DNA from 2 places in the Kitasatospora sp. NPDC029367 genome. Region 2 is predicted to be linked to the other one. Evidence: predicted binding sites of a transcription regulator. Region 2 holds the regulator's gene; the other holds the start of a gene.
The links. The regulator HrcA, encoded in region 2, represses chaperone genes, less so after heat shock. The targets are predictions, from matches to a motif close to TTNGCACTCNGNNNNNCNGAGTGCNAA.

Region 1: groES (co-chaperone GroES) is a predicted target of HrcA. The motif match lies at 8,249-8,275, and genes of this name have one in related genera.

The regions. Positions count from the first base shown of each region.
Region 1 is NZ_JBVHYH010000028.1:38,658-49,807, reverse strand. It holds gene ACZ4W5_RS17795 (GuaB3 family IMP dehydrogenase-related protein) at 1-324, opposite strand, end outside; gene guaB (IMP dehydrogenase) at 473-1,975, opposite strand; gene shbA (RNA polymerase sigma factor ShbA) at 2,246-2,971, opposite strand; gene ACZ4W5_RS17780 (response regulator transcription factor) at 3,308-3,919, opposite strand; gene ACZ4W5_RS17775 (WhiB family transcriptional regulator) at 4,482-4,808, shown strand; gene ACZ4W5_RS17770 (LysR family transcriptional regulator) at 4,898-5,908, opposite strand; gene groL (chaperonin GroEL) at 6,060-7,685, opposite strand; gene groES (co-chaperone GroES) at 7,802-8,107, opposite strand; gene ACZ4W5_RS17755 (class I SAM-dependent methyltransferase) at 8,384-9,562, shown strand; gene ACZ4W5_RS17750 (polysaccharide deacetylase family protein) at 9,567-10,487, opposite strand; gene ACZ4W5_RS17745 (hypothetical protein) at 10,521-10,826, opposite strand; gene tsaD (tRNA (adenosine(37)-N6)-threonylcarbamoyltransferase complex transferase subunit TsaD) at 10,823-11,150, opposite strand, start outside.
Region 2 is NZ_JBVHYH010000002.1:188,952-200,101, forward strand. It holds gene ACZ4W5_RS03045 (ABC transporter ATP-binding protein) at 1-210, opposite strand, end outside; gene ACZ4W5_RS03050 (AMP-dependent synthetase/ligase) at 538-2,475, shown strand; gene hemW (radical SAM family heme chaperone HemW) at 2,533-3,762, shown strand; gene ACZ4W5_RS03060 (Uma2 family endonuclease) at 3,805-4,329, shown strand; gene ACZ4W5_RS03065 (DUF3097 domain-containing protein) at 4,320-5,153, opposite strand; gene pspAB (PspA-associated protein PspAB) at 5,177-5,761, opposite strand; gene htpX (zinc metalloprotease HtpX) at 5,802-6,722, opposite strand; gene hrcA (heat-inducible transcriptional repressor HrcA) at 6,990-8,024, shown strand; gene dnaJ (molecular chaperone DnaJ) at 8,103-9,245, shown strand; gene ACZ4W5_RS03090 (16S rRNA (uracil(1498)-N(3))-methyltransferase) at 9,342-10,091, shown strand; gene ACZ4W5_RS03095 (S41 family peptidase) at 10,174-11,150, shown strand, end outside.

The sequences.
Region 1 (11,150 bases), on a different contig from region 2:
GAGGCGCCGGGTCGCGGTGGCCTCGTCGGTGATCGCGGCGATCTCGTCCAGCAGCGGCTGCGGGTCCTCGTAGCGGGTCCAGAGGCCTTCGAGGTTCAGCACGCCGAGCCCGCCGAGGCGACCGATGGCGATGGCCTGCTGCGGCGAGACCACGCTGTCCATGGGGGCGGCCAGGAACGGCAGCTCGAAGCGGTAGGCGTCGATCTGCCAGGCGATCGAGACCTCCTTCGGGTCACGCGTACGCCGGCTGGGGACGACGGCGATGTCGTCGAAGGCGTACGCCCGGCGGCCGCGCTTGCCTCGCCCGATCTCGATCTCAGTCACTTCGAGCCCTTCTGGTTTGTTGCTCATGCCCGCCGGGTCACCCCGGCCGCCCCCAGTATCCCGTACTACCGCTGGTGGCGCCCCGACGGCCCGACCCCCGGACGCGCGGAAGGGCCCGCCGTGGCGGGCCCTTCCGGGGTCGAGCGGGTCAGCGGGCCGAGTAGTTCGGCGCCTCGACGGTCATCTGGATGTCGTGCGGGTGGCTCTCCTTGAGGCCGGCCGCGGTGATCCGGACGAAGCGGCCCTTGCTCTCCATCTCGGCGATGGTGGCGGCACCGACGTAGCCCATGGTCTGGCGCAGGCCGCCGACCAGCTGGTGCAGCACGGCCGACAGCGGGCCGCGGTACTGGACCTGGCCCTCGATGCCCTCGGGGACGAGCTTGTCGTCCGAGGCGACCTCGGCCTGGAAGTAGCGGTCCTTGGAGTAGGAGCGGCCCTGGCCGCGGGACTGCATGGCGCCCAGCGAGCCCATGCCGCGGTAGGACTTGAACTGCTTGCCGTTGATGAACAGCAGCTCGCCCGGGGACTCCTCGCAGCCGGCCAGCAGCGAGCCCAGCATCACGGTGTCGGCACCGGCGGCGAGCGCCTTGCCGATGTCGCCGGAGTACTGCAGGCCGCCGTCGCCGATGACCGGCACGCCGGCCGCCTGGCAGGCCAGCGCGGCCTCGTAGATGGCGGTGATCTGCGGGACGCCGATGCCGGCGACGACGCGGGTGGTGCAGATGGAGCCGGGGCCGACGCCGACCTTGACGCCGTCCACGCCGGCGTCGATCAGCGCCTGGGCGCCGTCGCGGGTGGCGACGTTGCCGCCGACCACGTCGACCTTGACGGCGGACTTGATCTTCTCGATCCAGGCCAGCGCGTTGTGGCTGTGGCCGTGCGAGGTGTCGACGACCAGGAAGTCCACGCCCGCCTCGACCAGGGCCTGGGCCCGGTCGAAGGCCTCGGCGCTGGCGCCGACGGCGGCGCCGACCAGCAGACGGCCCTCGGCGTCCTTGGCGGCGTTCGGGTACTGCTCGGCCTTGACGAAGTCCTTGACCGTGATCAGGCCCTTGATCCGGCCCTCGTCGTCGACCAGCGGGAGCTTCTCGATCTTGTGGCGGCGCAGCAGCGCCATCGCGTCCTCACCGGAGATGCCGACCTTGCCGGTGATCAGCGGCATCGGGGTCATGATCTCGCGGACCTGGCGGCTGCGGTCCGACTCGAAGGCCATGTCGCGGTTGGTGACGATGCCGAGCAGCTTGCCGGACTCGTCGGCGATCGGGACGCCGGAGATGCGGAACTTGGCGCACAGCGCGTCGGCCTCGCCGAGCGTGGTGTCCGGGCCGACCGTGATCGGGTCGGTGACCATGCCGGACTCGGAGCGCTTCACCAGGTCGACCTGGTTGGCCTGGTCCTCGACCGACAGGTTTCGGTGCAGCACACCGACGCCGCCCTGGCGGGCCATCGCGATGGCCATCCGCGCCTCGGTGACCTTGTCCATCGCCGCGGACAGCAGCGGGATGTTGACGCGGACGTTCCGGGAGACCCGCGAGGAGGTGTCGACCTGGTTCGGCAGCACCGCGGAGGCCCCGGGCAGCAGCAGGACGTCATCGAACGTGAGCCCGAGCATGGCGAACTTCTCGGGTACGCCTGCGGCGTTGTAAGACATTTGGGGGTACCTTCCGTGGCCGGCCTTATCCGCTCGCGCCCAGAGGGAGGGGGCGCGTTGATCGCTCACTCGCGCAGACCGCCGAAAGCCGGGTGGCTTGGAGGAAGCTCCAACGGAACCCCGTGTGCACCCGCAAAACTTTGGCAACCTGCCCAGGCGCCGATACCCCATGGTACTGGCACCGCGAACATGCCCTCGTGTGCCCTTGACAACACGTGCCCCTGCGGGCTCATTCCGCCCGGCCGGACCCCCCGTGGCCTGCGCCTGCGGTCAGGAGGACTCCTCCGCGAGCGCCCGCAGCCGGCTGAGCGCACGGTGCTGGGCGACCCGGACGGCCCCCGGCGACATCCCGAGCACCTCACCGGTCTCCTCCGCCGACAGCCCGGCGGCCACCCGCAGCAGCACCAGCTCGCGCTGACGGGCCGGCAGGTTGGACAGCAGTTCCTTGGCCCAGGCCGCGTCACTGCTCAGCAGCGCCTGCTCCTCCGGGCCGAGCGCCTCGTCCGGCACCTCCGGCAGGTCGTCCTGCGGCACGACGGTCGAGCCGGGCCCGCGCATCGCGGCCCGCTGCAGATCGGCGATCTTGTGCGCGGCGATGCCGTAGACGAACGCCTCGAACGGCCGCCCCTGGTCCTTGTACCGGGGCAGCGCGCACAGCACCGCGACACAGACCTCCTGGGCCACGTCGTCCACGTGGTGCCGGGCCCCGCCGGGCAGCCGGACCAGCCGGGCGCGGCAGTACCGCAGCGCCAGCGGGTGGACGTAGGCGAGCAGCGCGTCGATCGCGGGGCCCTCGCCGCGCACGGCCGCCGCGACCAGTTCGCCGACGAGGGGGGAGCCGCCCGTGCCGAGCACCGGCGGCCGGCCCGGACCGTCCCCGGTCACGGCGTCGGCCACCAGGTCGCCGGATTCCGCGTACGCGTCGGGGCCCGGGTCGGAGGGCTCGGCCTCACCCGGGTCCGCCTGGCCGGCCGCACCGGCGACATCGTCGCGCATCGGTCCATGGTGCCTGGTCGAGCGGGAAAACGCGGCACCGCGTCCGGAGTTGTGCACCGGAACGTTATGCGCTGCGGCACCGTGCGGCGTGCCGCGCACCACCGGCCCCTCCTGCACCGTGCCGCCTCCCGCCGCGCCGCCGTGGGTGGTCCTGTCCGTCGCGCCGTCCGCCGAGTGTCCTGCGGCTGCGTGGTTCGCCGCAGTGCCTGTCCGCTGGTCCCCGAGGTGCTCCACTCCTCCATGGTGCAACCTCGGGACCGTAACGTCACACGCCCGTGCGGCGCCCGCTCCGGAATTCGAGGGCGGCGCGCCGCGGTCGGCGGCGCCGCCGACCGGTCAGCGGACCAGTCCCCAGCGGAAGCCCAGCGCCACCGCGTGCGCCCGGTCGGAGGCCCCGAGCTTCTTGAACAGCCGTCGGGCGTGGGTCTTGACGGTGTCCTCGGACAGGAACAGCTCGCGCCCGATCTCGGCGTTGCTGCGCCCGTGGCTCATGCCCTCCAGCACCTGGATCTCACGCGCCGTCAAGGTCGGCGCCGCGCCCATGTCGGGGCTGCGCAGCCGGCGCGGGGCGAGCCGCCAGGTCGGGTCGGCGAGGGCCTGGGTGACGGTGGCCCGCAGCTCGGCGCGCGAGGCGTCCTTGTGCAGGTACCCGCGGGCGCCCGCGGCCACCGCGAGCGCGACCCCGTCGAGGTCCTCGGCGACGGTGAGCATGATGATCCGCGCGCCCGGGTCGGCGGACAGCAGCCGCCGGACGGTCTCGACCCCGCCGAGGCCGGGCATCCGGACGTCCATCAGGACGAGATCGGAGCGGTCGGCCACCCAGCGGCGGAGGACCTCCTCCCCGTTCGTCGCGGTGGTGACCCGGTCCACACCGGGTACGGTCGCGACGGCGCGGCGAAGCGCCTCGCGGGCGAGCGGGGAATCGTCGCAAACGAGAACGGAAGTCATGACCGTCGTCCTCCGCAGCTGATCCGCGTCACGTTGAGCCTCCTGGCTGGTACGAACCTCTCCGACACGGCCGATCGGCGACGGACTTCGTCCTGATCGCCCCGACTTGCCCGCGATCGTTCCCGACGTCCGGCGCCCGCTAACCGCCTCCGCACTACCAACGACCGTCACTCGAATGAGTTACGGCCTTCGGGCCATCTCCACCACTGTACGTGGCCAACCCATTACCGATCAGCCGCATCGCGGTGCACACGCCGCACTTTTGCGCAGCTCGCGCGCGGTGGGCGCACGACCCGCACGCCGGTACGGGTCGTCGCGCGCCCGTGAGCCACCCGATTGCCACATCCCGCGCCCGCCGAACCCCTTGCCCACTTTGCCCGTTTTTATAGCTTTCGTATGGTCATTGACTGTTGTGCCAGTGTGTGGGTGACTTGTCCATGGAGTTGCCTTAAGTCATATTTCCAGGTGTCCACACCAGCGCGGGGCGCCCCGCCGGGCACCGTTCGGCAGCAGCCCGCCGAAACGCCCGGCCACCGCCGACCGCCTCTGAAGGGAATGAGCCATGGCAGATTTCTCCCGCCTCCCCGGTCCCAACGCGGACCTCTGGGACTGGCAGCTCTCGGCAGCCTGCCGCGGCGTGGACAGCTCGCTCTTCTTCCACCCGGAGGGCGAGCGCGGGGCGGCCCGCAGTTCGCGCGAGACCAGCGCCAAGGAGGTCTGCATGCGCTGCCCGGTGATCGCCGAGTGCGCGGCGCACGCCCTGGCGGTCCGCGAGCCGTACGGGGTCTGGGGCGGGATGACCGAAGACGAGCGCGAGGAGATCCTGGGCCGCTCGCGGCACCGCCTGGTGGAGGTCCCGCTGACCCCGCCGGCGGTCGCGCAGCGTTAGACCCGCGTCCGCGGCGCGCCGTGAAGAAACGTTTCTTCGCGGCGCCTGAGGCCGCTCCGTCCCCGATCGGGGACCCCGGTCACCGACCGTCAGCGATCGGCGGCCGCACCCGCCAGCCGCTCCCGCATCAGCGCGACGGCCGGCACCTCGGCCAGGTCCGGCAGGGTGAGCGCCACCACCCGCCGCACGGCCGGCGCCCCCGAGGCCGTCCGCACCGGAACCGTCGACACGCCGTCAGGGCGCACCGACTGGAGGGCCAGCCGGGGCAGCACCGCCACCCCGAGCCCGGCCGCCACCAGGCCGACCACCGCGGGGTAGTCGTCGGTCGCGAAGTCGATCCGGGGCTCGAAGCCCGCTCCCGCGCACAGCTCCACCAGGTGCCCCCGGCACTGCGGGCAGCCGGCGATCCACTGCTCCCCCGCCAGCTCCGCCAGCTCCACCGGACCGCCCCGCCCGGCCAGCGGGTGGGCGGCCGGCAGCAGGCCCACCAGCGGGTCGTCCAGCAGCGGGGTGACCACCAGGTCGGACCAGTCGGTGCCGGCCGACAACTGCTGGGCCTCCAGGTTCGCCTCGGCCCGGGCCTCGCGCGGCGAACCGTGCCCGGGGGCGGGCGCGGGGACGAGCGCCGCGGGTGCGCCGTCGGACTGCGGGTAGCGGAAGGCCAGCGCGATCTCGCACTCGCCGCCGCGCAGCATCGCCAGCGACTCCGGCGGTTCGGCCTCGACCAGCGACACGCGCACCCCCGGATGGCTGTCCCGCAGGCGGGCGACCGCGGGCGGCACCAGGGTGGAACTCGCGGTCGGGAAGGAGACCAGCCGCACCCGTCCGGCCCGCAGTCCGGCGATCGCGGCCACCTCCTCCTCGGCGGCGGAGAGCCCGGCCAGGATCCCGGTCGCATGCTTGAGCAGCACCCGCCCGGCCTCGCTGAGCTGCATCCCGCGGCCCGAGCGGACCACCAGCGGGGTGTCCACCGACTTCTCCAGGGCCTTCATCTGCTGGCTGATGGCGGGCTGGGTGCACCCCAGCTCGCGGGCGGCGGCGGAGAAGGAGCCGGTGCGGGCGACGGCACGCAGAACGCGCAGGTGGCGGGCCTCGATCATGCCTCAGTTATAAGGCAATCTTTGCATTCTGCAAAATTCTACTGATAGTTGAAGCCTCAAACGGGCTTCCGCCACACGGACTCCCCAACACCGGAGGCCCGGTCCGTCCCCCGAGGGGGTCGGACCGGGCCTCCGGTCAGGCGTCGGTGCCTCAGTGCGAGTGGCCGTGACCGCCGTGCGCGTGACCGGCCTCGGCCTCCTCCTTCTTCTCCACCACGAGGGTCTCGGTGGTGAGGAGCAGGGAGGCGATCGAGGCGGCGTTCTCCAGCGCGGAGCGGGTGACCTTGACCGGGTCGATGACGCCGGCCTTCACCAGGTCGCCGTACTCGCCGGTGGCGGCGTTGTAGCCCTGGCCGGCCTCCAGCTCGGCGACCTTGGAGGTGATGACGTAGCCCTCCAGGCCGGCGTTCTGGGCGATCCAGCGCAGCGGCTCGTGCAGCGCCTTGCGGACGACCGCGACACCGGTGGCCTCGTCACCCGACAGGCCCAGGCCGCCGTCCAGCACCTTGGCGGCGTGCACCAGCGAGGCGCCACCGCCGGCGACGATGCCCTCCTCGACCGCGGCGCGGGTCGCCGAGATGGCGTCCTCCAGGCGGTGCTTGCGCTCCTTGAGCTCCACCTCGGTGGCGGCGCCGACCTTGATGACGCAGACGCCGCCGGCCAGCTTGGCCAGGCGCTCCTGCAGCTTCTCGCGGTCCCAGTCGGAGTCGGTCGCGGCGATCTCGCCCTTGATCTGGGCGACGCGGCCGGCCACGGCCTCGGAGTCACCGGCGCCGTCGACGACGGTGGTCTCGTCCTTGGTGATGGTCACGCGGCGGGCGGTGCCCAGCACGTCCAGACCGGCCTGGTCGAGCTTGAGGCCGACCTCCTCGGAGATGACCGTGCCGCCGGTGAGGACGGCCAGGTCGCCGAGGATCGCCTTGCGGCGGTCGCCGAAGCCCGGGGCCTTGACGGCGACGGCGTTGAACAGGCCACGGATCTTGTTCAGCACGAGGGTGGACAGCGCCTCGCCGTCGACGTCCTCGGCGATGATCAGCAGCGGCTTGGAGGTACCGCTCTGCAGGATCTTCTCCAGCAGCGGGAGGATCTCCTGGATCGAGGAGATCTTGCCCTGGTGGATCAGGATGTACGGCTCCTCGAGAACCGCCTCCTGACGCTCCGCGTCGGTGACGAAGTACGGCGACAGGTAGCCCTTGTCGAACTGCATGCCCTCGGTGAAGTCCAGCTCCACGCCGAAGGCGTTCGACTCCTCGACGGTGATGACACCGTCCTTGCCGACCTTGTCGATCGCCTCGGCGATCAGCTCGCCGACCTGGGTGTCCTGCGCGGAGAGGGACGCGACGGCGGCGACGTCGTCCTTGCCCTCGATCTCACGGGCGATGGACAGCAGGTGCTCGGAGACGGCGGCGACGGCCTTGTCGATGCCCTTCTTGAGGGCGGCCGGGCCGGCGCCCGCGGCGACGTTGCGCAGACCCTCGTTGACCAGGGCCTGGGCCAGCACGGTGGCGGTGGTGGTGCCGTCACCCGCGACGTCGTTGGTCTTGGTGGCGACCTCCTTGACGAGCTGCGCGCCAAGGTTCTCGTACGGGTCGTCCAGCTCGACCTCACGGGCGATGGTGACGCCGTCGTTGGTGATGGTCGGGGCACCGAACTTCTTGTCGATGACGACGTTGCGGCCCTTGGGGCCGATGGTCACCTTGACGGTGTCGGCCAGCTTGTTGACACCGCGCTCCAGCGAGCGGCGGGCGTCCTCGTCGAACTGCAGGATCTTCGCCATGTTCCCTATTCCCTCGGGGCTGCGGCCGGCCGACCGGCCTCCGAACTACCTGAACCAACAACCACGCCCCGGGCCCCTGTCACTAGGGACACGGATCCGGGGCGGGTCGGAACGACTTACTTCTCGATGATGGCGAGAACGTCGCGGGCGGAGAGGACGAGGTACTCCTCGCCCTGGTACTTCACCTCGGTGCCGCCGTACTTCGAGTACAGGACGATGTCACCGACGGCGACATCGAGCGGCAGCCGCTGGCCGTCCTCGAAGCGGCCCGGGCCGACAGCCAGGACGACACCCTCCTGGGGCTTCTCCTTGGCCGTGTCCGGGATAACCAGGCCGGAGGCCGTGGTGGTCTCGGCGTCGAGCGGCTGGACCACGATGCGGTCCTCGAGCGGCTTGATGGCAACCTTGCTGCTGGTGGTCACGTCCGAGCTCCCCTTCGGAGATTACGGGGCTTTCTAACGGGTAGGGGCGAACCTGCGCATCTGCCGTCGCGGGGGTCAGAAGCGCGTCTTCGCGTTAGCACTCCCCCACTGGGGAGTGCCAAGGACGACCATAGGCCGCCGTTAGCACTCAGTCAACCAGAGTGCCAACGACGCGCACTGCGGGCTCGGCCGGCGGGCGAGTGTCCGTACTCGTGTACGGCGCCCGCGACACCCGACGACTCGGGCACCGACGGGCCGACCGGTCAGAATGAGCCCGTGGACACCGAGAACCTCCAGCCCCTGCTGACCCCCGAGGGTCAGGCCCTGCTCGCCGAGCTGCGCGAGTTCGCCCCCGAGGAGGAGCTGGCGCTGGCCACCCGGCTGCGGCGGGAGCACCCGGCGGAGCTGGTGTCGGCGGCGTTCGGCCAGGCACGGCTGCGGCAGCGGGCGCGGGCGAAGTTCGGGGCGGACGCCGACCTGATGTACTTCACGCCCAACGGGGTCGAGCAGTCCACCCGGCGCAGCGTGGCCGAGTGGCGGGCCCGCCGCTTCGCCGAGCTGGGCGTGCGCACCCTGGCGGACCTGTGCTGCGGCATCGGCGGGGACGTGCTGGCGCTGGCCCGGGCCGGGATCCGGGTGCTGGCCGTCGACAAGGACCCGGCGGCCTGCGCCGCCACCGCCGCCAACGCCGCCGCGCTGGGCCTGGCGGAGCTGGTGGAGGTGCGCTGCGCGGACGTCGCCGAGGTGGACGTCACCGGCTACGACGCGGTGTTCACCGACCCGGCCCGGCGCACCTCGCGCGGCCGGGTGTTCGACCCGGAGGCGTACGCCCCGCCGCTCTCCTGGGCGATCGAGGCCGGCCGGCGGACCCCGATCGGCGCGTTGAAGGTCGCCCCGGGCATCCCGCACGAGGCCGTCCCGGCGGACGCCGAGGCCGAGTGGGTCTCCGACCACGGGGACGTCAAGGAGGCGGTGCTCTGGTTCGGCACCGGGGCGGTCCGCCCGCACCGCGCGACCCTGCTGCCGCACGGCGACAGCCTGACCGGCGGCGACCTGCCCGACCCGCCGGCCGGCCCGGTCGGGCGGTACCTGTACGAGCCGGACGGCGCGGTGATCCGGGCGCACCTGGTGGCCGAGGTGGCCGGGCAGGTCGACGGCCGGCTGATCGACCCGAAGATCGCCTACGTGACCTCGGACCGGCTGGTCGCCACCCCGTACGCGCACGCCTTCGAGCTCACCGACGTGCTCCCGTACAACGTCAAGAAGCTGAAGGCGCTGCTGCGCGAGCGCGGGGTCGGCACGGTGGTGATCAAGAAGCGCGGGATGGCGATCACCCCGGAGGAGCTGCGCCGCCAGCTCAAGCCCTCCGGGCCGGACTCCGTCACGGTGATCCTCAGCCGCACCGACAACGGGCCGCTGATGATGCTCGGACAGCCGGTGGGCCGCCCGGTCTGAGCGGCTACGAGGGCGGCGCCTGGATGTAGTCCTCCAGCCGGGCCACCGAGAAGCCCTGCTCCTGGATCCGGGCCAGCAGGTCCGCGAACATCTGGGTCATGGTGGCGCCCTTGAGCTCCTTGGGGCCGCGGAAGTGCGCCAGGATGATGTCGCCGGGCTTCAACTTCTTGTCGCCCGCCTGGTACTGCATGTCGTGGATCTGCATCGACTCGCGCCACAGCACGATCGCGCGCGGGCCGCACTGCTGCACCGAGGTGTTGAGCATCGGGGTGTTGGCGCCGTCGCCGAACGGCGGGCGGAACAGCAGCGGGGCGGTGCCGTACTGCTGGGTGAGCGCGGCCTGGTCCTCGCAGATCTCGGACTTCTGCTTGTCGGCCGAGAGCTTGCTCATCACCGGGTGGGTGACGGTGTGGTTCTGGATGTGGTTGCCCAGCGCCTGGAGCGGCTTGAAGTAGCCGTAGTCGTTCTTGACGATGTCCTTGGTCAGGAACATCGAGATCGGCACCTTGAGCTCGGTCAGCATCTCGACGAACTTCGGGTCCTTCTCGGCGCCGTCGTCGATGGTGATGAAGACGACCTTGTCGGTGGTCTTCACATCGCTGAACACCGGTACGGTGCCGGTGCGTTCGAGCTTGACGGGCTTGTCGGCCGGCGGCGCGGGAGCCGGGGCGAGCGGCTTGAGGTTCCACTTCGCCCAGGCCGCGGCGTCGCCCTGGGCCGGGGCCGCGCCGGGCGTGGTGGCCGCCGCACCGGGGGTGCCGCCGGCGGGCGGCTGGGTCGCCGCCGCCGTCCCGGCCGTGCTCGCGGCCGGGGCGGCGCTGCCGCCGCCCCCGTTGTCGCCGCACGCGGTGGCGAAGGCCAGCAGGGCCACCGCCCCCGCCGCGTACGCCCTGGTCCTGGTCCTACTCAGCCCGTCCCTGTTCACCGCACCGCGCTCCCGGTCCCGTCCAGCGTTCTCTCAGCTATGCACGGTAGCGCCGCCGCGGCGGTTCCCGTCCGGGCCCTGCTCGACGTGCTCGCTGGTGAAGGACCAGCGGTGCACCGGACGGCCCAGCAGTTCGGCCGGCGGGTCGGCGACCGGCACGGGCTCGCCGCTCCACCAGGTGATCAGCAGCACCCTCTCGCCGGAGGCGGAGAGCAGTTCGAGGCGCTCCAGCCCGGCCGTGCCGCGGACCGCGGGAATCGCGAACTCCCGTACCCAGGCGGCGAGTTCGGCCCCGCGGCCGTCCGCCGCGCGGGCCTCCCACATCGCGGCGACGGTCACGCGGCGCCGCCGCCGAGGGCCTGGTAGGCCTGGCCGTGGACGTCGCCGTGCCCGGCATCCCCGGCCGGGACGTGGACGTCGGTGACGGGCAGCGAGGAGTCCGCGGACAGCTCGAAGGCGGACGGGGTGCGGCCGCGCCACACCATCTCGGAGCCCAGCGCCGCCACCATCGCGCCGTTGTCGGTGCACAGGCCCGGCCGGGGCACCCGCAGCCGGATGCCGGCCCGGTCGCAGCGCTGCTGGGCCATCTCGCGCAGCCGGGAGTTGGCCGCGACGCCGCCGCCGATCATCAGGTGGTCGACGCCGCTGTCCTTGCAGGCCTTG
Region 2 (11,150 bases):
GAGCGCCTGGAGCAGGGTGACGCCGATCATCACGGCGCCCAGGCGCAGGATGTAGCCGGTGTCGCCCTTGACCACGCCCTTGTCGATGATGTCGGCGTTGAGTGTGGGCAGGTAGAGCGCCGCGAGGGTGGACACCAGCTGGAGGGCCACCAGCAGGGTGATCGGTCGGGAGTATGGGCGCAGGTACGCCCGGAGCAGTCTGATCAGCACTGGCACACTCTTGTCGTCGCCGGTTGGGTTCGCACCCCAATTCTCGTCGTTCTGTAGCGTCGTACAGACGATTCGGGGGCCGTCCGGCGGAGGTTTGCCGGGCCTTTGCCTTCGGGGCCCGGTTCGCGCCCCCGGTGGGACCGGCACCGGCGCGTCGGGGGCGTGCCAGCTGGGGCCGCCCCCTTACGGAATGACCGGTTTCCCCCTAGGCTGCTGACTACGCCCTTGTTACTGACCGGTACCGACCACGTTAACCGGGGCCCGGCGGCCGCCCCCACGGACGCCGCGACAATCCCTCAGACGGCCACCCGCCCCCGGAGGTCCTCGTTGAGTTCCGCGCAGTCCCTGATCGACTCCGGCAGTGCCGACATCGTCGCCGGGCGTCCCGCCTCCGTCGCCCACCTGTTCCTTGAGCGGGTCGCCCTGACCCCGAACGCCGAGGCCTACCGCTACCCGGCCTCGGTCGACGAGCACGCCGCGGACGGCGCGCCGGGCGCCGAGCAGTGGCGCTCGCTCACCTGGGCGCAGACCGCGGTCCGGGTCAAGGCGGTGGCCGCCGGCCTGATGGCGCTCGGCATCCAGTCGGAGGACCGGGTCGCGCTGGCCTCCTCCACCCGGGTCGAGTGGATCCTCGCCGACCTGGGCGCCATGTGCGCGGGCGCCGCCATCACCACCGTCTACCCGAGCACCAACGCCGACGAGACGGCCTTCATCCTCTCCAACTCCGGCTCCCGGGCCATGTTCGCCGAGAACGCCGACCAGCTGGCCAAGGCCGTCGAGCACATCGACGAGCTGCCCGAGCTGCGCACCGTGATCCTCTTCGACGCCCCCGCCGGGGAGTCGGGGCCGCAGGCGCTCCCGACGGCCGGGCTGGACCTGATCACCCTGGCCGAGCTGGAACGGCGCGGCGCCGAGTACCTGGAGCAGCACCCGGACGCGGTCGAGAAGGCCGTGGCCGGGCTCGACAAGGAGCAGCTGGCCACCCTCATCTACACCTCCGGCACCACCGGCCGCCCCAAGGGCGTGCGCCTGGTGCACGACTGCTGGGCCTACGAGGGCCGGGCCCAGGAGGCCAGCGGCCTGCTCGGCCCCGACGACGTGCAGTTCATGTGGCTGCCGCTGTCGCACGTCTTCGGCAAGACGCTGATCTCCGGCCAGATCGCCACCGGCCACGTGATGGCCGTGGACGGCCGGGTCGACCGGATCATCCACAACCTGCCGGTCATCCGGCCGACCACCATGGCCTCGGCGCCCCGCATCTTCGAGAAGGTCTACAACGGCATCGCCGGGCGGGCCCGGGCCGAGGGCGGCGCCAAGTACAAGATCTTCCTGTGGGCCGCCAAGGTCGCCCGCGAGTACGCCCGGGCGGTCCAGGAGAGCCGGGTCGCCACCGGCGTCGAGAGCGCCCCGCTGGGCCTGCGGCTGCAGCACGCGCTGGCCGACAAGCTGGTGTACGCGAAGATCCGGGCCGCCTTCGGCGGCCGGCTGCGCGGCGCGGTCTCCGGCAGCGCCGCCCTGGCCCCCGAGATCGGCTACTTCTTCCTCGGCGCCGGGGTGCCGATCCTGGAGGGCTACGGGCTGAGCGAGACCAGCGCCGGCTCCTGCGTCAACCGCAAGGAGGACGTCCGGATCGGCACGGTCGGCCGCCCGCTGCCCGGCACCGAGGTGCGGATCGCCGAGGACGGCGAGATCCTGCTGCGCGGCCCCGGCGTGATGCGCGGCTACCACAACCTGCCGGAGAAGACCGCCGAGGTGCTGGAGCCGGACGGCTGGTTCCACACCGAGGACATCGGCGAGCTCAGCCCCGACGGCTTCCTGCGGATCACCGACCGCAAGAAGGACCTGTTCAAGACCTCCGGCGGCAAGTACGTGGCGCCCAGCGAGGTCGAGGGCAAGTTCAAGGCGGTCTGCCCGTTCGTCAGCAACATCCTGGTGATCGGCAACGGCCGCAACTACTGCACCGCGCTGATCGGCCTGGACGAGGCGGTGCTGATGCCGTGGGCCGCCGAGCGCGGCCTGGCCGGCAAGAGCTACGCCGAGCTGACCGCCGACCCGGCCGTGCACCAGCTGATCGAGGGCTTCGTCAAGCGCGTCAACGCCGACCTCCAGCGCTGGCAGACGATCAAGAAGTTCCACCTGCTGCCGCGCGACCTCGACATCGAGCACGGCGAGCTCACCCCGAGCCTCAAGATCAAGCGCCCGGTGGTCGAGCGGACCTACGCCGACGCGGTGGCCGCCATGTACGCGGGCGCCAACGAGGCCTGAGCCACCCCCTCCCGTACGGCTCACGAGTTCGGGTGAGTCGTACGGGACAATGGGGTCATGCCCTCCGCACTCCCCGACGGCGAACCGGTGCCGTCCGACGGTTCCCTGCCCGCGCACGCCCTCACCGGGCTGGGCGACCGGCCGTTCGGCTTCTACCTGCACGTCCCGTACTGCGCCAGCCGCTGCGGCTACTGCGACTTCAACACCTACACCGCCACCGAGCTGCGCTCCTCCGGGGCCGTCGCCTCCCAGGAGACCTACGCGGACAACGTGGTCGCCGAGATCCGGCTGGCCCGTCGCGTCCTCGGGGACGTCGACCTCCCGGTGCAGACCGTCTTCCTCGGCGGCGGCACCCCGACCCTGCTGCCCGCCCGCGACCTGGTGAAGATGCTGGCCGCGCTGCGTGAGGAGTTCGGGCTCGCCCCGGGCGCCGAGGTCACCACCGAGGCCAACCCCGAGTCCGTCGACCCGGCGTACCTGGCCGAGCTGCGCGAGGGCGGCTACAACCGGATCTCCTTCGGCATGCAGAGCGCCCGCCCGCACGTCCTGCGGCTGCTCGACCGCCACCACACCCCCGGCCGCCCCGAGGCCTGCGTGGCCGAGGCCCGCGCGGCCGGCTTCGACCACGTCAACCTCGACCTGATCTACGGCACCCCCGGCGAGTCCGACGACGACTGGCGGGCCTCCCTGGACGCCGCGATCGGCGCCGGGCCCGACCACGTCTCCGCGTACTCCCTGATCGTCGAGGACGGCACCAAGCTGGCCGCCCGGGTCAAGCGCGGCGAACTGCCGATGATCGACGACGACGTGCACGCCGACCGCTACCTCATCGCCGAACAGGCGCTCAGCGCGGCAGGCTACTCCTGGTACGAGGTCTCCAACTGGGCCACCACCCCCGAGGGGCGCTGCCGCCACAACGAGCTCTACTGGACCGGCGCCGACTGGTGGGGGGCCGGCCCCGGCGCCCACAGCCACGTCGGCGGCGTCCGCTGGTGGAACGCCAAGCACCCCGCCGCCTACGCCCAGGCCCTCGCCGAGGGCCGCACCCCGGCCCTGGGCCGCGAGGTGCTGTCGGAGCAGGACCGCCGGGTCGAGCGCATCCTGTTGGAACTGCGCCTGGCCGACGGCATCCCCCTCGACCTCCTCGCCGAGGCGGGCCGCCGGGCCGCCGCCAAGGCCCTCGCCGACGGCCTCCTCGCCGAGACGGCCTACGAGCAGGGCCGCGCCGCCCTGACCCTCCAGGGACGGCTCCTGGCGGACGCCGTCGTGCGTGACCTGGTGGACTGACCGGGGACCTATCGTGTTCGCGTGACTACTTCAAGTACGCGGGTGCAGAGGGTCCTTGAGCGGCTCGAAATCCCGGAAGGTGTTCGTGTCGAGATCATCTTCGGGGAGATCCTGCTGTCTCCGAGCTCCGACCTGGCGACCAACCTCATCGTCGCGTCCCTGCTCGACCAGATCCCCTACGGGAAATGGCATGGCTTGACGAAGCAGAGCCTCTCCTTCCCGGGTGACGTCGGTGAGCCGCAACCGGACCTGGTTGTGTTCGAGCGCGGGCCCGTTGAGGAGTTGCCCGCAGCCGCGGTCACTCTGGTGGTCGAAGTGGTCACGAAGCCCAGCGCGCTCCGTGACCACCGAACCAAGCGGGAGCTCTATGCCCAGGGTGGGATTCCCGCGTATCTGATCGTTGACCCGCTCAAGGCCGTCTGTGTGCTGCTGACCGAGCCGACCCGGGCGAGTGTCTCCGGACTGCCGGACTACACGGTGATGCGGACCGTCAAGTTCGGCGAGCCCATTCCGGTGGATCTGCTGGACGTCACGCTCGACACCTCGGAGTTCCAGGCCTACTCCTGACCCGGCAGGGCGGTGAAGTCGATCAACTCCTCGACCTTGGCCAGGAGTTCCGGCTCCAGGTCCTTGTAGGAATTGACCTTCGACAGGATGTGCTTCCAAGCGGCCGGGGTGTCCACCGGCCAGCCGAGGCGGCGGCAGGTGCCCTCCTTCCAGTCCTCGCCGCGGGGGACGGCGGGCCAGGCGGGGATGCCGACGCTGGAGGGCTTCACGGCCTGCCAGATGTCGATGTAGGGGTGGCCGACGACCAGCACGTTCTCACCCGTGACCTGGGCGGCGATGCGGTGCTCCTTCGTCCCCGGGAGCAGGTGGTCGACCAGGACGCCGAGGCGGCGGCCGGGGCCGGGGGCGAAGTCGGCGACGATCGCCGGGAGGTCGTCGATGCCCTGCAGGTACTCGACGACGACGCCCTCGATGCGCAGGTCGTCGCCCCAGACCCGCTCGACCAGTTCGGCGTCGTGCCGGCCCTCGACGTAGATCCGGGACTCGCGGGCGACCCGGGCCCGGGCACCGGGCACGGCGAGGGAACCGGAGGCGGTGCGGGCCGGGGTGCGCGGCGCGGCCGGGGCGGCCGGGCGCACCAGGGTGACCACCCTGCCCTCCAGCAGGAAGCCGCGCGGCACCAGCGGGAAGACCCGGTGCTTGCCGAAGCGGTCCTCCAGGGTGACGGTGAACCCCTCCGCGGTCCGCTCGCAGCGCACCACCGCCCCGCAGTAGCCGGTGGCCGCCTCCTCGACCACCAGGTCCCGCTCGGCCGGCACCTCGGGTGCGGGCTGCTGCTTCTTCCACGGCGGGGTGAGGTCCGGTTCGTACTGGTGGCTGCGCATGGGGCGATTTTACGGACGGGGTGTCAGAGGCCCGGTGCGCCCCAGACCGGGAACCAGCGGCTGAGGTCCTTCTCCAGCCGCAGGTCGTTCCCCAGCATCGCGTTCACCTGGAGCTCCAGCGGGCTGTTGCGCCGCTCGCCGCCGCCGGGCATCGGGGCGAAGGGGTAGAAGGTGCCGCGCTTGTAGAGGTAGACCAGGGCCAGCGACTGGCCCTCGGCGTTGCGGAAGACGACCAGGGAGCAGAGCAGCTGCGGGCCGAAGCCGTTCGCCTCCAGTTCGCTGTTGACCGCGTGCAGGTCGTTGACCAGCTCCGGGAGTTCCTCGGGGGTGTGCCGGGTGAGCAGCCAGGAGTAGCCGTAGCCGTCCTTGGAGGCCTCCACCGGGACGCCGCCGCGTTCGGTGTCGGCGTCCAGCAGGGCCCGGACCTGCTGCTCCACCTGGACGAAGGCGGCGCCCTCGACGGCCGCGAAGCAGACCGAGCCGAGCCCGGTGGGGAGGAACCCGGCCCCGGCCTCCAGGGTGAGCGCGGCGGACGGCAGGCCGAACAGCTGGTCGAGGTCGGGCTTGACGGGCTTGGTGCGGCCGAACAGGGCGTCCAGGAATCCCACGGCGGTCCTCTCTGGCGGGTCGGGGCGGGTCGGTAGGGGGTCAGCGGCCGAGCTGCTCGGAGATCTTCGCCAGCTGGGCCAGCCGCTTCTCCAGCGTCGGGTGGGTGGAGAGCAGCTGGGAGGCGGTCTCCCTGGCGCTCAGCGCGGGGGCGAAGTAGAAGGCGTTGTAGGGCTGGGCCTTGCGCAGGTCCTCGGTGGGGATGGCGGCGATCTGCCCGGTGACCTTGGTGAGCGCCGAGGCGAGGGCACTGGGCCGGCCGGTGAGCTGGGCGGCGGCCCGGTCGGCGGCCAGTTCGCGGTAGCGGGACAGCAGCCGGGTGAGCAGGAAGCTGATCGCGTAGACCACGATCGACACCAGCGGGATGACCAGCGCCGCGATGGCCGCGTTCTGGTCGTTGCTGTTGCGGTTGCCGCCCATGAACCCGCCGTACATCGCGACCCGGGTCATCGCCCCGGCGAGCACGCCCAGGAAGCCGGCGATGGTCATCACCGCGACGTCCCGGTGGGCGACGTGCGACAGCTCGTGCGCCAGGACGCCCTCCAGCTCCTCGGGTTCCAGTCGGCGCAGCAGTCCGGTGGTGACGCACACCACGGCGTTCTGCGGGTTGCGGCCGGTGGCGAAGGCGTTCGGCATGTCGTTGTCGGCGACCGCCACGCGGGGCTTGGGCATGTCGGCCAGGGCGCAGAGCCGGTCGATGGTGCCGTGCAGCTGGGGGTACTGCTCCTCGGTCACCTGGTGGGCGCCCATGGCCCGCTCGGTGATCTTGTCGCTGAACCAGAACTGGGCCACGAACAGCCCGCCGGAGATCAGCACGATCAGCGGCCAGGCCCCGCGCAGCAGCGCGATCAGCAGGCCCGTGAAACCGACGTACAGCAGCCCGATCACGAACATCGTCCCGACCATGCGGCTGGTCAGGCCGCGGTCGGGCGCGAAACGGGTGTGCTGGCCCGAGCTCGACATCGCTTGCTCCTCCGTTCGCCGTCGCTTTCGATGCTGCCACCCGGACGGCCCCGGGGCACCACCCGTGCACGCGGAGTGTCGCGGTGGCCGTCCGGAACTGCGGGCAGGATCACCCCGGCCGGGCCGTTCCTGCGGTACGACCCGGGCCGTACACTGGCAGGTACGGTTTTGGCACTCGTGCGTGCAGAGTGCCAGGGTCGGGGCCCTCCCCGGAGCGGCTCGCAGCATCACAGACGGACAACGTGCGAAGACGGAGGTGCGTGCCCCATGGCCGGAGAGGTCCGCCAGCTGGACGACCGCAAGCTCGCCGTGCTGCGCGCGATCGTCCAGGACTACGTGGGCACCGAGGAGCCGGTCGGCTCCAAGGCCCTGGTGGAGCGGCACAACCTCGGGGTGTCCCCGGCCACCGTGCGCAACGACATGGCGGCGCTGGAGGAGGAGGGGTACATCCACCAGCCGCACACCAGCGCCGGGCGGATCCCCACCGACAAGGGCTACCGGCTGTTCGTCGACAAGCTCGCCGAGATCAAGCCGATGAGCTCCCCGGAGCGCCGGGCGATCCGGCACTTCCTGGACGGCGCCGTCGACCTGGACGACGTGGTCACCCGTACGGTGCGGCTGCTCGCCCAGTTGACCCGCCAGGTCGCCGTGGTGCAGTACCCCTCGCTGACCCGCTCCACCGTCCGGCACATCGAGCTGGTGGCGCTGGCCCCGGCCAAGGTGATGCTGGTGCTGATCACCAACACCGGCCGGGTCGAACAGCGGATGGTCGACTGCCCGGGCACGGTCGGCGAGACGGTCCTGGCGGACCTGCGCTCGCGGATCAACACCCGGGCGGCCGGCCAGCGGCTGCCGGACGTCCCGGGGCTCCTGGAGGAGCTCCCGGCGGCCTTCGAGGCGGCCGACCGGCCGACCGTCAGCACGGTCCTGGCGACGCTGTTCGAGGCGCTCGCCGAGCAGAACGAGGAACGGATCATGCTGGCCGGCACCGCCAACCTGACCCGCTTCGGGCACGACTTCCCGCTCACCATCCAGCCGGTGCTGGAGGCCCTGGAGGAGCAGGTCGTCCTGCTCCGCCTCCTGGGTGAGACCACGGACGCCGCGATGACGGTCCGGATCGGGCGGGAGAACGCCTACGAAGGGCTGAATTCCACCTCGGTCGTTTCGGTCGGCTACGGTTCGGGCGACGAGAGTGTGGCCAAACTGGGTGTGATCGGTCCGACCCGGATGGACTACCCGGGCACAATGGGGGCGGTGCGGGCGGTGGCACGGTACGTGGGCCAGATCCTGGCCGAGTCGTAGCACACCGCCGGCCGTTGGATTCGCAACGGCCGGCGTCCAGTCGCAGCACTACTACAGGCGGAACAAGCGGAGCATTTGGTGGCCACGGACTACTACGCGGTACTCGGCGTCCGACGGGATGCGGGGCAGGACGAGATCAAGAAGGCGTTCCGGCGCCTCGCACGCGAACTGCACCCGGACGTCAACCCGGACCCGAAGACGCAGGAGCGGTTCAAGGAGATCAACGCCGCCTACGAGGTGCTCTCCGACCCGCAGAAGCGCCAGGTCTACGACCTGGGCGGTGACCCGCTGTCGCCGGGCGGCGGCGGTGGCGCGGGCGGCTTCGGCGCCGGCGCGGCGGGCTTCGGCTTCTCCGACATCATGGACGCCTTCTTCGGCGCCGCGGCCGGCCAGCGCGGCCCGCGCTCGCGCACCCGCCGCGGCCAGGACGCCATGATCCGGCTGGAGATCACCCTGGAGGAGGCCGCCTTCGGCACCACCAAGGAACTCCAGGTCGACACCGCCGTCACCTGCACCACCTGCAACGGCGAGGGCGCGGCCCCCGGCACCTCGGCCCAGACCTGCGACATGTGCCGCGGCAAGGGCGAGGTGTCCCAGGTCACCCGCTCGTTCCTGGGCCAGGTCATGACCTCCCGCCCGTGCCCGCAGTGCCAGGGCTTCGGCACCGTGGTGCCGACCCCGTGCCCCGAGTGCGCCGGCGACGGCCGGGTGCGGGCCCGCCGCACCCTGACCGTGAAGATCCCGGCCGGTGTGGACAACGGCACCCGGATCCAGCTGGCCGGCGAGGGCGAGGTCGGCCCCGGCGGCGGCCCGTCCGGCGACCTGTACGTCGAGATCGCCGAGACCACCCACGCGGTCTTCCAGCGGCGCGGGGACGACCTGCACTGCACCGTCACCATCCCGATGACGGCGGCCGCGCTCGGCACCCAGGTGCCGCTGCAGACCCTGGACGGGCTGGAGGAGGTCGACATCCGGCCCGGCACCCAGTCCGGCCAGTCGATCCCGCTGCACGGCCGGGGCATCACCCACCTGCGCGGCGGCGGCCGGGGCGACCTGATAGTGCACGTCGAGGTGCAGACGCCCACCAAGCTCGACGCCGAGCAGGAGGAGCTGCTGCGCCGGCTCTCGCTGCTGCGCGGCGAGGAGCGGCCGTCCGGCCAGTTCGCGCCGGGCCAGCAGGGCCTGTTCTCGCGCCTGAAGGACGCCTTCAACGGCCGGTAGTCGTCCACGCAGGGGTGCCGGGGGGGGAGGACCCCCGGCACCCCTGCGGTGTTTCCCCTCCCCGGCCGCAGGCCACCCCAGGAAAGGTTCCCCGCCATGACCGCGCCCGTCTTCGTCGTCGAGACCGAGCGGATCGCCGCCGCCGCGCCCGGGGCCGTACTGCGGCTCGACGGGCCCGAGGGGCGGCACGCGGCGGCGGTGAAGCGGCTGGCGACCGGCGAGGCGGTCACCCTGGCGGACGGGCTGGGGCTGGGCGTGGACGGCACCGTCGCCGCGGTGCTCGGCAAGGACGCGATCGAGGTCACGGTGGCCGCCGTGCGGCGGGAGCCGGAGCCGGCGCCGCGGATCGTGGTCGTCCAGGCGCTGCCCAAGGGCGACCGCGGCGAGCTGGCCGTGGAGACCATGACCGAGGTCGGCGTGGACGTGGTGGTGCCCTGGGCCGCCTCGCGCTGCATCACCCAGTGGAAGGGCGAGCGCGGCGCCAAGGCGCTCGCCAAGTGGCGGGCCACCGCCCGGGAGGCGGGCAAGCAGTCCCGCCGGCTGCGCTTCCCCGAGGTGCGCGAGCCGATGACCACCCGGCAGCTGGCACCGCTGCTGGCCGGGGCCGCGCTCGCCGCCGTGCTGCACGAGGAGGGCGCCGAGCCGCTGGCGCAGGCCGCGCTGCCGGCCGACGGGGACATCGTGCTGGTGGTCGGCCCGGAGGGCGGGGTCTCCCCGGAGGAGCTGGCCGCCTTCGCCGAGGCCGGGGCCAAGCCGTACCGGCTGGGCCCCTCGGTGCTGCGCACCTCGACCGCCGGGGTGGCGGCGGGCGCGCTGCTGCTGGGGCGCACCGGCCGCTGGGCCTGACCCCGCCGGCAACTCCCGTGCGCCCGCCGGGAGTCTGCGGAAAACGGAGCGGCTCGTACCCGAAGCTGCCTACGCTGGCGGCGTGACGGACTCCCTGAGCACCTCTGCGGGCGCCTATCTGCGCCATCCCCATCTGCACGGTGACCTGGTCGCCTTCGTCGCCGAGGACGACCTGTGGCTCGCCCCGCTGGACGGCGGCCGGGCCTGGCGCCTGACGGCCGATCACCTGCCGGTGCAGCACCCCAGGTTCTCCCCGGACGGGCGGCACATCGCCTTCACCTCCACCCGGGACGGCGCCCCCGAGGTGCACGTGGTGCCGGTGGACGGCGGACCGTCGCGGCGGCTGACGTACTGGGGCAACGCCGAGACCCGGGTGCAGGGTTGGACCGCCGACGGGCGCCCGATCGCCACCACCGGCGCGGGCGAGTCCGGCGTGCGCCGCTGCTGGGCGCACGCCGTGCCGCTGGACGGCGGCGAGGCGGTGCGGCTGCCGTACGGGCCGGTCGGCGGGCTCGCCTTCGAGCCGGCCGGCGACCGGGTGCTGCTGGTGACCGTCAACAACCGCGAGCCGGCCTGGTGGAAGCGCTACCGGGGCGGCCGGGCCGGCAAGTTGTGGATCGGGCAGGACCGGTTCGTCCGGATCCACCAGGAGCTGGCCGGGCAGCTCGACTCCCCGCTCTGGGTGGCCGGGGACGGCGACGGCCGGATCGCCTTCCTGTCCGACCACGAGGGCGTCGGCGAGCTGTGGTCCAGCCGCCCGGACGGCTCCGACCTGCGCCGCCACAGCACCGACCCGGACGGCTTCTACGCCCGCAACGCCACCACCGACGGCACCCGGGTGGTCTTCCACCGGGCCGGCGACCTGTGGCTGCTGGACGACCTGGAGACCGCCACCCCGCGCCGGCTGGACGTCCGTCCGGCCGGCTCGCGGGCCCGCCGCCGCCCCCACCCGGTGCACGCCGCGCACTGGCTGGAGTCCGTCGCCCCGGACCGCACCGGCCGGGCCGGCGCCGTGGTGGTGCGCGGCAGCGTGCACTGGCTGACCCACCGCGAGGGCCC